Regions from separate parts of the Nocardia sp. CDC160 genome, predicted to be linked through region 2. Evidence: riboswitches for the same ligand, from Rfam matches in the RefSeq annotation. Region 2 holds a riboswitch; the other holds the start of a gene.
What was found. A riboswitch is a leader RNA that binds a small molecule or an ion and turns the genes downstream of it on or off. The one in region 2 is predicted to bind glycine.
Positions count from the first base shown of each region.

Region 1: another riboswitch for glycine. It lies ahead of VMT40_RS13780 (sigma factor-like helix-turn-helix DNA-binding protein); the one in region 2 lies ahead of gcvP (aminomethyl-transferring glycine dehydrogenase).

Region 1 is NZ_JAYKYT010000002.1:1,343,015-1,349,286, forward strand. It holds gene VMT40_RS13760 (L,D-transpeptidase) at 1-508, shown strand, start outside; gene VMT40_RS13765 (hypothetical protein) at 535-930, opposite strand; gene VMT40_RS13770 (cyclase family protein) at 1,068-1,715, opposite strand; gene VMT40_RS13775 (hypothetical protein) at 1,839-2,546, shown strand; glycine riboswitch at 2,644-2,731, shown strand; glycine riboswitch at 2,732-2,825, shown strand; gene VMT40_RS13780 (sigma factor-like helix-turn-helix DNA-binding protein) at 2,867-3,451, shown strand; gene VMT40_RS13785 (hypothetical protein) at 3,448-3,648, opposite strand; tRNA gene VMT40_RS13790 (tRNA-Lys) at 3,922-3,997, shown strand; gene VMT40_RS13795 (MFS transporter) at 4,072-5,271, opposite strand; partial or broken gene VMT40_RS13800 (Chromate resistance protein ChrB) at 5,268-5,438, opposite strand; partial or broken gene VMT40_RS39365 (HipA domain-containing protein) at 5,642-6,049, shown strand; gene VMT40_RS13805 (hypothetical protein) at 6,127-6,272, shown strand, end outside.
Region 2 is NZ_JAYKYT010000005.1:221,334-227,605, reverse strand. It holds gene gcvH (glycine cleavage system protein GcvH) at 11-409, shown strand; gene garA (glycogen accumulation regulator GarA) at 595-1,062, shown strand; gene ftsR (transcriptional regulator FtsR) at 1,107-1,898, shown strand; gene VMT40_RS28740 (bifunctional nuclease family protein) at 1,965-2,438, shown strand; gene VMT40_RS28735 (MerR family transcriptional regulator) at 2,657-3,223, shown strand; glycine riboswitch at 3,380-3,475, shown strand; gene gcvP (aminomethyl-transferring glycine dehydrogenase) at 3,636-6,272, shown strand, end outside.

The sequences.
Region 1 (6,272 bases), on a different contig from region 2:
CGACATCCACTCCAGCTTCACCGTCGGCGACGCCACCATCTTCACCGCCGACGACAACACCAAGATCGTGACCGTCGAGCGCAACGGCCAGGTCATCAAGACCATGCCGACCTCGATGGGCAAGGACTCCACCCCGACCGACAATGGCGTCTACATCGTCGGCGACAAGTTCGACCGCATCATCATGGACTCCTCCACCTACGGCGTCCCGGTGAACTCGCCCAACGGCTACAAGACGCCGATCGACTGGGCGACGCGAATCTCCTACTCCGGCATCTTCTTCCACTCGGCCCCGTGGTCGGTGGGCGCGCAGGGCTCGGTCAACACCAGCCACGGCTGCCTCAATCTGAGCCCGTCCGACGCGAAGTGGGTCTACGACAACGTCAAGCGCGGTGACATCACCATTGTGAAGAACACGGTCGGCGGGACGCTGTCGGGCGTGGACGGGCTGGGCGACTGGAACATTCCGTGGGAGCAGTGGAAGGCGGGTAACGCCGACCGCGGCTGAACGCCGCGCCGACCGCGGCTGAATGACTACTTGATGGTGCCGGGGCCGATGCCGCCGCCGCCATTGAGGTTGCCGCAGCCCAGGGCCGCGAGGCCGCCGAGCGAGGAGGCGGTGCCGAGGACCGTGCACAGGCCCTTCTGACCCGAGGAGCCCGTGGTCGCCGAGCCGAGCGCGCCACCGAGCTTGAAGGCCGAGGATCCGAGTTCGACATCGGACTCGATGGGGTTGTTCGGGTCGTCCTTCTCACCGGGGACGCCGGTGCCGGGGCTGGGGGCCGCGGTGCCCGGCGTGGTCGCGGTGGCGCCGGGCGCGGTGGCCGTTGTCGAGGAGGCGTCGGTGAGGACGATCTCCGCCGAGGCGATGGGCGCGACGGGGAGGATAGCCGCAACGGCTAGCAAAGTGGTTACGGCACAACGGTTCACTGCGGATTCCTTCGGATCGGGCGTGGGTCGGGGGCCCCGACGCCCCCGGTAATCCAGAGCAGTCTACGAAGATCGAGTGAGCCGCGCCGCAAAATGCGACACACTGGTGTTTCTGTCACGGTTTCCCGGGGTCACCGTCATGCCCCGAGGCGGGCGACGGCGCGCACCGGAGCCCCGTCAGCGCCGGGCAGACTCAGCGGGAACAGCGATACTTCCATGGGCTGACCAGCGTTTTCGGGGGTGAGCAGCTGGGCCAGTCCGGTCAGGTTCTCGGCGATGACGGCGTGCGCGCCGCACAGGATCCGGTGCACCGGAATCTCCTCGGCGGGAGTCGGATCGACCGACAGCGCGTCGATGCCGAGGGTGCGCACCCCGGTGGCGACGAGGTACTCGGCCGCCTCGACCGTCAGATGCGGATGGTTCAGGTAGGCGTGTGTGCCCCAATGCTCGGACCAACCGGTCGCGATCAGCACGATCTGCCCCGGGGCGACGCGACCCTCGAACAATTCCCGCCCGATCGCGCCACCGGCACCGACCCCGCGGGCATCGATCACGACACCGGGGCCGGTGAATCGTTCCAGCGGCAATTCGTCCAGGGTGGGCAACGAGTCGTCGATATGGCTCGGCGCGTCCACATGCGTGCCGGTCTGCGAGCCCAGGTCCAGATGCAGCACATTGACCCCGTCGGCGGCTACGGTCAACGCGGGCCGGATGGTGACCTCCGGATCGCCGGGATACACCGGCATACCGGACCGAATCGGGACCGAAAGATCGATAATGCGCACTTTTGGCCTGCCTCCCTAGGGTTTTCGCGAGATGATGACGGCCAGCAAGATCGAATGACGCCGCGCTTACCACGCTTCAGCCACAACGACGAGAGAATCGCCATGTCTGCCATACATATTGCCGTGTTGAACCGCAGTACCGTACTGACCGACGCCCAGGTTTCCGCCGTCGTCCCGGCGCTGCAGACGCAGGTGCACCGGGATTGGGCGCCGGTCTGGGGAAGTGACGCCGAGCTGAGCTTCGTGGGCAGCGGTCAGCAGCCGGAGCCGGGCGCGTGGTGGGTGGTGATCGCCGACGATTCGGATCAGGCCGGGGCGCTCGGCTACCACGACCTCACCAACGAGGGTCTGCCGCTGGGCAAGGTGTTCGCGCGCAGCGACACCAATGCCGGACTGCAGTGGACGGTGACCGCGAGCCACGAACTGCTCGAGATGCTCGGCGATCCCGACATCAACCTGGCCGCCTACGTGTTCACCACGGGGACCACCGGACGCCTCTACGCCTACGAGGTCGCCGACGCGTGCGAGGCCGATCAGTACGGCTATCAGATCGACGGTGTGCTGGTGTCGGACTTCGTGTTTCCGGCCTGGTTCGAGAACTTCCGCAAGCCCGGGAGCACCCAGTTCGATTACGGCAAGCACATCACCGAGCCGTTCCAGTTGTTGCCCGGCGGCTATATCGGCGCGTTCGACATCAGCGGCGGCAGCGGCTGGCATCAGCTGACCGCGGAGGAGAGCACGCTCGCGTATGCCGCGCGGGCGCGCGTCGGCAGTCGCCGCGAGCGCCGCCGCACCCCGCGCGAGCAGTGGCTGCTCAGCGATCCCCGGTGAGATCGGCCACAATTCGGATGCCATGGGGTTGCCAGCCGGTGTGGGCGACCCCGTGCATCGGCTAGGCTGGCTCGAACAATCGAATACCCGGCCGCTATGAGTCGTGGCGGGAGAAACCCCGGATCCGGGGTGCCGAAGGAGCAACCTCCCCGGAATCTCTCAGGCACAGATACCGTTTCGACCAGGCCACTCTGGAAAGTCAGGCGTATGGAGCGCCTCACCTACGGTGCAAGTCGCGCATGCGGCGAAGCTCTCAGGTCCCATGACAGAGGGGGAGATCCGATAACCGGGCGGATGCCCGGCTGACTCGAGGACCTCCCATGACCGTCGATACCGCCTCCCTGCCCCGCGTGGCCTCACCCGCCGTCCACGCGACCCAGCCCGTCGCCCGCGCGGCGACGCCCACGACCGCCGTGACATCGATGACCGCTGCGACGCCGTCGCGGGCAGCGGTTCCCAGTTCCGCCACCCTGGCCGCCGCGGCCTCGGGTCGCCGCGTCGCGCTCGCCGAATTGCTCACCTACACGCATTATTTCGCCACCGCGTGCTGCCGCGCGGAGTTGGGCGCGAACGTCGTCTCCGACCGCCTGGCCGACCAGGTGACGACCGCGATCATCACCGGCTGGCCCACCGCCCGCACCGCGCGCCGAGACTTCCTCGAATTCGCGCACACCACGATCCGCCGTGCGGTCCGCCTGTGCCGCTACGAGCACTCCCGCCCCTCCCTCTTCGCCCAGCTGTCCGACGGTCAGCGCGACCTTCTCACCCTGCGCGTGGCGGTCGGCCTGTCCCCCACCGAAACCGCTGTGGCCCTGGGCATCCCGGTCCTGCGCGTCCACCGGCACACCGCCCGCGCCCTGGCCCTGCTGAAGCGCCAGCCCGTCGGCGAATTCGGTGGCCGCTAGCGGGATTTGGTCGTGGAGGTGGTGGCGGGGGTCGTGGTCGGTACGTCGATCGTTTCGGGGATCTGACCGCCGCCGAGGAACGGCACCGACGACGTCGGCGCGGGCGGAGTCAAAGGGGCACTGCGATGATCGCCGCAGGCGGCAACCGTTCCCGCCAGGAGTGCAATGGTCGCCACCGTGATCAGGTGCTTGCGCACGTATCAACCTTCCGCATGGATTGGTCGCAGCAGACCCACCCGCGACACCGTGGCGCATCGTGGTGCGCGTGCGGTGCGCTGCGTCGAACAGAACAGTCCGGCAACGAATCCGCACCGGCGGCAACCATTCTGCTACACCCACGAACCCCCCGCCCCCACCGCTCCCGACTTCGGCACGCACGGTCCGCACCCCTGGCACACCTGGTGAGTCCACCGATTCGGTTTCCCACCCCCACCCCTGCTATCTTCTTCTCCGCACCCACGAGGTGCCACGCGCCATTAGCTCAATTGGCAGAGCAGCTGACTCTTAATCAGCGGGTTCGGGGTTCGAGTCCCTGATGGCGCACCACAATCCTCAGCCGCGCACACCAGATCATCGGCTCCAACCTCTATGCCCTGGGCCTACTCCAACCCTCGTAACGGCTAGGTGCCGACGGTGGGGGTGGTCGTTCGTCGTTGGGTGAGAGTGGTTGTCAGCGCGAGAGCCGTGAGAAGTGCGGCTAGGGTGAGCAATCCGGTGTCGAGGGTTGCGGCGGTGGCGGTGATGCCGACGAGGAGTGGGCCGCCCGCGTCGCCGAGTTCGCGGCCGAGTTCGGCGGCGCCCATGGTCTGGCCGAGGCGGTCGGGTGGGCTGGTGGCTGCCAAGTGCGCGAATCCCAGGGGCGTGATCAGTCCGGTACCGGCACCGATAATCACGGCCGCGCACACTAGGCCCGCGATCCCGGGCAGGATCGTCGCGACGGCGATCCCGAGCGCGGTGAGCAGGAGCCCGGCACCCATACCGGAGTGATCACGCAGTCGACCGGCGTCGCGGGCGCGTCCGGCGCGCGGCTGCACCAGTGCGGCGGTGGCGGCGAGCAGCGACACGATCGCGCCGGTGGCCAGGGGTCCCAGCCCGTGACGGGACCCGAGCGCGGGAAGGAATCCGACCCCGACCGCGAGGGCGGCCGTCGCCCCGGCCAGGGCCGCGGTCGGGCGCAGGAACGCCGCGCTGGTGAGACGGCGCGCCAGATCCACCACTGTCTGACGGGTTTTCGGCAACACCTCGACCGTGGGCACCACGATCGCCGCCCACACCGCGACGCCCGCGGCGAGCACCGCGAGGGCGGTGAACAACACCGGGTAGCCGCCGATGGCGACGAGGACACCGCCCAGCAGCGGACCGAGGGTGTAGCCCAAGCCTTTCCACGCGCCGTAGCTACCGAACGCGCGCCCGTGTCCGGTGGCAGGGGTGAGCCGCGCGACCATCGCCGCGGCGGCCGGGGAGAACGCGGCAGCGGCAGCGCCCTGACCGAAGCGCGCGATCCCGAGCAGTCCGGGGTTGTCGACGAGTACGAACAACGCGGACGCGAGCGTGAACGCCGCCAATCCGCCGAGCAGCACCGGCCGGGCGCCAATGCGGTCGGACAGCGTCCCGAACACGGGTTTGAGCAGCACCTCCGCGCCGTCGTACACGGCCAGCAGCAAGCCCAGGGTGAGCAGACTCGCATGCTCCTGCCCGGTGAATCCCGCGAGACTGGCCGCAATGCTGTGCGCACCGAACGCGGTCACGAACCCGGCCGCATACAGCGGAAACAACGGTCGACGCCCCAGCCCTGTTCCGACGCCCGCCCCGCTGGTCATCGTGAGTCCTCCTGCGCGACATCGGGTTCAGCGCCCAAGTTGCCGATCAGAACGCGGTCGGCGCAATGCTCGAGTTGCTGCCCGGTCTCAGCCGCGGCGGAGGCGCCGAACACGTCACGGGCCTTGATGTCGCGGTGCCAGCGCCGCAGCCGTTCCAAGCGTTGCTCCTCGTCCTCGAGCGTCGATTACGCCAGCCTGCCGTCTCAGGATCGCCCATGCGCACAATGGAGCGCGAACCGCGCTGGCGACGTGCCGAACTCGGCCATTGAGCGCCGGAACACCTTCGTCGGCAATATCCTGCCGGTTTCTTCCCCTGCGACGCTGAGGCGTGAGAGATTTTCGCAAAATCGGCAATATTCTGCTGATCAGTGTGCCGTTCTCGGCTCGGTATGGCCGGTTCATTCTCGAGCTCTCGCAACCGGAGTACCCCCACGTGGTGGAGAACGAAGCGGCGCACCTGAAAGCCGCGAGGTTGATGAAAATCCCTGTAGCCGAGGCGAATCTGGTTACCGACCGCATTGGCGAGACCGGTCTGCTGGTGCGGCGGTTCGATCGCGTGCACGAGGGACGGACGTGGCGACGTTTGGCGTTCGAGGATGCGACACAGGTGCTGGGTCTACCCCCTGCGTCGAAGTATCAGCCCGATGCCGTCACCGTGGTCAACGCACTGGCGCAGATAGCCGAGGCTCCGACGGTGGCCCGTCGAAACCTTTACTTGCAGTTTCTCTTTGCCTGGCTCACCGGAAACGGTGACCTACACGCGAAGAACGTCGGCGTGGTCGAGGGGCCCGGTGGGAATGGGATATCGCACCGATATTCGACATACCGTGCACCTTGGTCTACGGAGACGATTCGATGGCGCTGCCGATCTCGGGCCGGACTCGCAAGTTGCGCTCCCGCGACTGGGCCGCGTTCGCAGCGGAAATCGGACTCACCGAGCGGGCCGCGGTCTCGGCGCGCACTGTCGCACTCCGAGCGGCCGCGGCGGTCGATTACGCCAC
Region 2 (6,272 bases):
GACACTGCCTGTGACCGCAGTACCCGAGGATTTGCGCTACTCCGAGGAACACGAGTGGGTGAGCAAAGTGGGTCCGACCCGGGTGCGGGTGGGCATCACCGATTACGCGCAGTCGCAGCTGGGTGACGTCGTGTTCGTGCAGCTGCCCGCGATCGACTCCGAGGCGCCCGCCGGGGAGAGCATCGCCGAGATCGAATCCACCAAGAGCGTGTCCGACATCTACGCCCCGCTCGCCGGGAAAGTCGTTGCGGTGAACGATCTTCTGGACGCCGAGCCGGAGACGGTCAACTCCGACGCCTACGGCGACGGCTGGCTCTTCGAGCTCGAGGCCGACTCCGCCGAAGCGCTCGACGCGGCGCTCGGAAAGCTCCTGGATGCCGCAGGTTATCAAGGAGTTATCGGAGGCTGAAGGAGCCTTCACAGTTCTACCTGCACGGGTACGCCCTGGCAGGGTACGGTCAATGCCAACAGAAGTGCGCGCAGCCGGTGCCCGGTATATCCGGACCTGCCCGAGGCGGGAAGCGGCCGGAGTGCCGCATCGCTGAGGGCACCAATTGCTTGCATGGATTATTCGGTTCGAGGAGGAGAGCAAGGGTGAGCGAGAACAAGGACCCGGGTTACCAGGAAACGGCAGCAGAGACCACTTCGGTGTTCCGCGCCGACTTCCTGAACGAGGTCGACACGTCGCGCCCCGAGCAGACAGGCGAGCAGCCGGTACAGGGAGTGGAGGGTCTGCCCGCGGGCGCGGCCCTGCTGGTGGTCAAGCGTGGTCCGAACGCCGGTTCGCGCTTCCTGCTCGACCAGCCGACCACCTCGGCGGGCCGCCACCCCGACAGCGACATCTTCCTTGACGATGTCACCGTCAGCCGTCGCCACGCGGAATTCCGCCAGGACGACGACACCTTCCAGGTGGTCGATGTGGGCAGCCTCAACGGCACCTACGTCAATCGGGAGCCGGTGGATTCCTCGGAGCTGCAGAACGGCGACGAGGTCCAGATCGGCAAGTTCCGCCTCGTCTTCCTGACGGGCCCCAAGCCCGCCACGAGCGATTCGGCTCTATAGGGCCGAGCGGAATGACTGGCGCAGCGCAGTGGACGCGCGGAGGCATGTCGATCGGCTCCGTGCTGGATCTCCTGCGTCCGGATTTTCCGGACATCACCATCTCCAAGATCCGATTCCTGGAATCGGAGGGTCTGATCAGCCCGGAGCGCACGCCCTCGGGGTATCGCCGCTTTCACGTGGCCGACGTCGAGCGCCTGCGCTTCGTGCTGACCGCGCAGCGGGATCAGTACCTGCCGTTGAAGGTGATCAAGGAACAGCTCGAAGCGATCGACAGCGGGGCGGCGACGCTCGGGGTCCGGGAGGCCCGGGCCCGGGCGAACGCCGTGGGAGGGGTCGGGGCCATGCCCGATTCGACATCAGCGTCCGATTCGAGGGACGCCATGTCCGCCAACGGGGGCGGCCGCCTGCGGCGGCTGAACGCGGTGCCCGGTGAGGTGTCGCCCGAGGAGCTTCGGTTCGATCACGAAATCCGGATCACCCGGGCGGATCTGCTCGATCAGGCCGGTATCGACGAGAAGTTCCTGACGGAATTGATTCGCGCCAATCTCATTACGCCCGGTGCGGCAGGCTATTTCGACGGCGACGCCGTCACCCTGGCCCGCACCGCCAAGGCCCTGAGCGAATTCGGTTTGGAGGCAAGGCATCTGCGCGCCTTCAAGCTGGCCGCCGATCGCGAGGCCGCCATGGTCGCCCAGATCGCGGCACCGATCGCCAAGAGTCGCGACGCGGACGCGCGCGCTCGTGCCGAGGAGACGGTGCGCGAGTTGGCGGCGTTGTCGCTGACCCTGCACACCTGCCTGGTGAAGACCTCTGTGCGCGCTTCCCTCGGCGGCTGAAATCTTCGCCTAGACTCGGTATTACAGCCGGGGGCTGGCGGCCGGTGTGGATTGGGAGGCAGTGCGATGAGCGAAATGCGTGTGATCGGCATCCGTGTCGAGCAGCCACAGAATCAGCCCGTGCTGTTGCTCCGGGAAGTCTCCGGTGATCGCTACCTACCCATCTGGATCGGGCAGGCCGAGGCCACCGCGATCGTGCTGGAGCAGGAGGGTGTGACCCCGATCCGCCCGTTGACCCACGATCTGATCAAGATCCTGATCAAGGAGCTCGGCCACACCCTCAAGGAAGTGCGGATCGTGGATCTGCAGGAGGGCACCTTCTACGCCGACCTGGTCTTCGAGAACGATCTGCGCATCTCGGCGCGGCCCTCGGATTCGGTGGCCATCGCGCTGCGCGTGGGCTGCCCGATCTATGCCGAGGAGCCGGTGCTCGAAGAGGCCGGGCTGGTCATGCCGGACGAGCGCGAGGACGAGGTCGAGAAGTTCAAGGAGTTTCTCGAATCGGTATCTCCCGACGACTTCAAGGCCACGGACAGCTGACCAGTTCCTGACCTGGCGATGATCCCGGGTTGATCTCCGAACGAGACAAAACCGTGTCTCTACCTCAGGTTTAGGTTTAAAAACACGCGCCCGGTGATCCTTGGATGGACCCGATTCTCCCGCAACAATCAGGGGAGTAGCCTCGATTGATAGGCCAACGCTCCAGAGTCGATTGACAGAGCCCAGCCCTTGATAGGCAAGCAGTAAGGGAGTAGTCAGTGGGAGATCAACCGCAACCTCAGGATGTGGTGCAGCCAGGGCTGTTCCCCGATGACACGGTGCCGGACGAACTCGTCGGCTACCGCGTGCCCAGCGCTTGCCAGGTGGCCGGAATCACCTACCGCCAGCTCGACTACTGGGCCCGCACCGGACTGGTCGTCCCGTCCATCCGCAGTGCCACCGGATCCGGCAGTCAGCGCCTGTACTCGTTCAAGGACATCCTGGTCCTCAAGATCGTCAAGCGGCTGCTCGACGCGGGCATCTCGCTGCAGAACATTCGCATCGCCGTCGATCATCTGCGCAGCCGCGGGGTCGAAGACCTCGCCGGAATCACCCTGTTCTCCGACGGCACCACCGTCTACGAGTGCTCCTCCGCCGAGGAAGTGGTCGATTTACTGCAGGGTGGACAGGGCGTGTTCGGTATCGCGGTCAGCGGTGCCATGCGCGAATTGACCGGCGCCATAGCCAACTTCCCGGCCGAGCGCGCCGAGGACGGCAGCACCTCCGAGCGTCCGGAGGATGAGCTGTCGTTCCGTCGCAAGGCCCGGATGAGCAAGACCGGTTAGTCATCTTCTTCACAACGAGCGCGCCGCCATGCGGCGCGCTCGTTGGTGTTTCCGGTGGTTATCGGTGAAAGGGGGTTCGGGGGAAGCCCCTGAGAGTCCCGAGAGTTGGGCGGCAACATTGTTGTAACCTGCGTCCCCTTAGACTGGCGAGTGCGTCGCAGCCGTGCGGGAGAGTTCCGGGGGTAGCCTCGGACGCCGAAGGAGCAGCACCTCCCCGTCAATCTCTCAGGCACAAGGGACCGTGCGGAGTTTCGGCGCCTCTGGAAAGTGGTGGCCGCGCGTCACCCGCCCATGGTGAAAGGGCAACGGCCGCAAGGTCGGGGCCCGAATCTCTCAGGCATCGAGGACAGAGGGGGAGGGCAGACGTAGCGTCGGTCCCCGGGCCGACCCCCGCCCACCCCATGGAGCAGCCGTGATCTGGACTCGATCCTTCGCCGACCGCCACATCGGCCCCGACAGCGGTGAGACCGGCCGCATCCTCGAGGCCGTGGGCGTCGAGTCGCTGGACGAACTCGCCACCAAGGCCGTACCCGCCAGCATTCTGGACGCGCCCGAGGGCAATGGGCTGAATGCGCTGCCCGCAGCGGTCTCCGAGCACGAGGCGCTCGCCGAGCTTGCGGCGCTTGCCAATTCGAATACCGTCGCCACCTCCATGATCGGGCTGGGGTACTACGACACGCTCACCCCGCCGGTGCTGCTGCGGAATCTGATCGAGAACCCGGCCTGGTACACCGCGTACACGCCGTACCAGCCGGAAATCAGCCAGGGTCGGCTGGAGGCGCTGCTGAACTTCCAGACCATGGTCGCGGATCTGACCGCGATGGAGGTCGCCAACGCGTCCATGCTGGACGAGGCGACCGCCGCGGCCGAGGCCATGACGCTGTTGCAGCGGGCCAACCGCAAGAGCAAGTCTTCGCGGCTGCTCATCGACTCCGATCTGTTCCCGCAGACCCGGACGCTGCTGTACACGCGCGCCGAGCCGCTGGGGATCGAGATCGTCGAGGCGAATCTGGCCGATGAGGCGCTGCCCGAGGGTGAGTTCTTCGGTGTGATCGTGCAGCAGCCGGGTGCGTCGGGTCGGATCGTGGACTGGGCTCCGGTCATCGAGGCCGCGCACGCGCGGGGCGCGCTGGTGGCGGTCGGCGCGGATCTGCTTGCGCTGACGCTGATTACGCCGCCCGGTGAGCAGGGTGCGGACGCCTGCTTCGGCACCACGCAGCGTTTCGGTGTGCCGCTGGGCTTCGGCGGACCGCACGCCGGATACCTCGCCGTGCACTCCGCGCATGCGCGGCAGCTGCCGGGCCGACTGGTCGGTGTGTCCGTGGACGCGGACGGCAATCTGGCCTACCGGCTCGCGCTGCAGACCCGTGAGCAGCACATTCGCCGGGAGAAGGCGACGTCGAACATTTGCACCGCGCAGGTGCTGCTGGCCATTTTGGCCGCCATGTACGCCTCCTATCATGGCGCGGACGGGCTGCGGTCGCTGGCGCGGCGGGTGCACGGGCACGCGCAGTGGCTGGCCGCCGGGCTCGGTGACGCGGTCGTGCACCAGACCTTCTTCGACACCGTGCTGGTGAATGTGCCCGGTGGTGCGGAAGGCATTGTGGCCAAGGCGAAGGGGAGCGGCATCAACCTGCGGCTCGTCGACGCCGACCATGTGGCCATCGCGTGCGATGAGGTCACGACCGACGCCCATGTGGTCGCCGTGCTGGACTGCTTCGGCGCGGAGATCCCGGTTGGACCGGAGGGCGCGTTGTTCCACGGCAAGCAGCGCCCGCACATCGAGGTTCGCACCTCGGAATTCCTGACCGCCCCGGCATTCACCAAGTACCGCACCGAGACCGCCATGCTGCGCTACCTGCGTGCGCTCTCGGACAAGGATATTGCCTTGGACCGCAGCATGATTCCGCTCGGCTCCTGCACCATGAAGCTGAACGCGGCCGCGGAGATGGAGTCCATCACCTGGCCCGGCTTCAACCGGGTGCACCCGTACGCGCCGGTCGAGGACGCTCCCGGTCTGCTGAAGCTGATCGAGGATCTGGAGGGCTGGCTGTGCGCGGTCACCGGCTACGACCGGGTTTCCTTGCAGCCCAATGCCGGTAGCCAGGGCGAGTACGCGGGTCTGCTGGCCATTCGCCGCTACCATCTGGATCGCGGTGACGCGCACCGGGATACCTGTCTGATCCCCTCCAGCGCGCACGGCACCAATGCCGCCTCGGCCGCGATGGTGGGCATGCGGGTGGAGGTCGTGAAGACTCGCCCCAATGGGGATATCGATCTCGACGACCTGCGCGCCAAGATCGCCGACCACGCCGAGCGCCTGGCCTGCATCATGATCACCTACCCGTCCACGCACGGCGTGTACGAGCACGAGGTGGCCGAGCTGTGCGGACTCGTGCACGAGGCGGGCGGCCAGGTGTACGTCGACGGCGCGAACCTGAACGCCCTTGTGGGACTTGCCCGTCCGGGCAAGTTCGGCGGCGACGTCAGCCACCTGAACCTGCACAAGACCTTCTGTATCCCGCACGGCGGCGGCGGTCCGGGCGTCGGCCCCGTCGCGGTCCGCGAGCACCTGGCCAAGTACCTGCCCGGCGACCCCCTCGAAAAGGGTTCGCACGCGGTGTCGGCCGCCAAGTACGGCTCCGCCTCCATCCTCCCCATCACCTGGGCCTACATCCGCATGATGGGCGCCGACGGCCTGCGCCGCGCCACCCTCACCGCCATCGCCTCCGCGAATTACATTGCCCGCAAACTGAACCCGCACTTCCCGGTCCTCTACACCGGCGACAACGGCATGGTCGCCCACGAGTGCATCCTCGACCTCCGCGAAATCACCAAACAAACCGGCGTCACCGTCGACGACGTCGCAAAGCGCCTCGCCGACTACGGCTTCCACGCCCCCACCATGAGCTTCCCCGTCGCAGGCACCCTCATGGTCGAACCCACCGAAAGCGAAAACCTCGAAGAACTCGACGCTTTCATCGAAGCCATGATCGCCATCAAGGGGGAGATCGACCAGGTCGCCGCAGGCGTCTGGCCCGTCGACGAC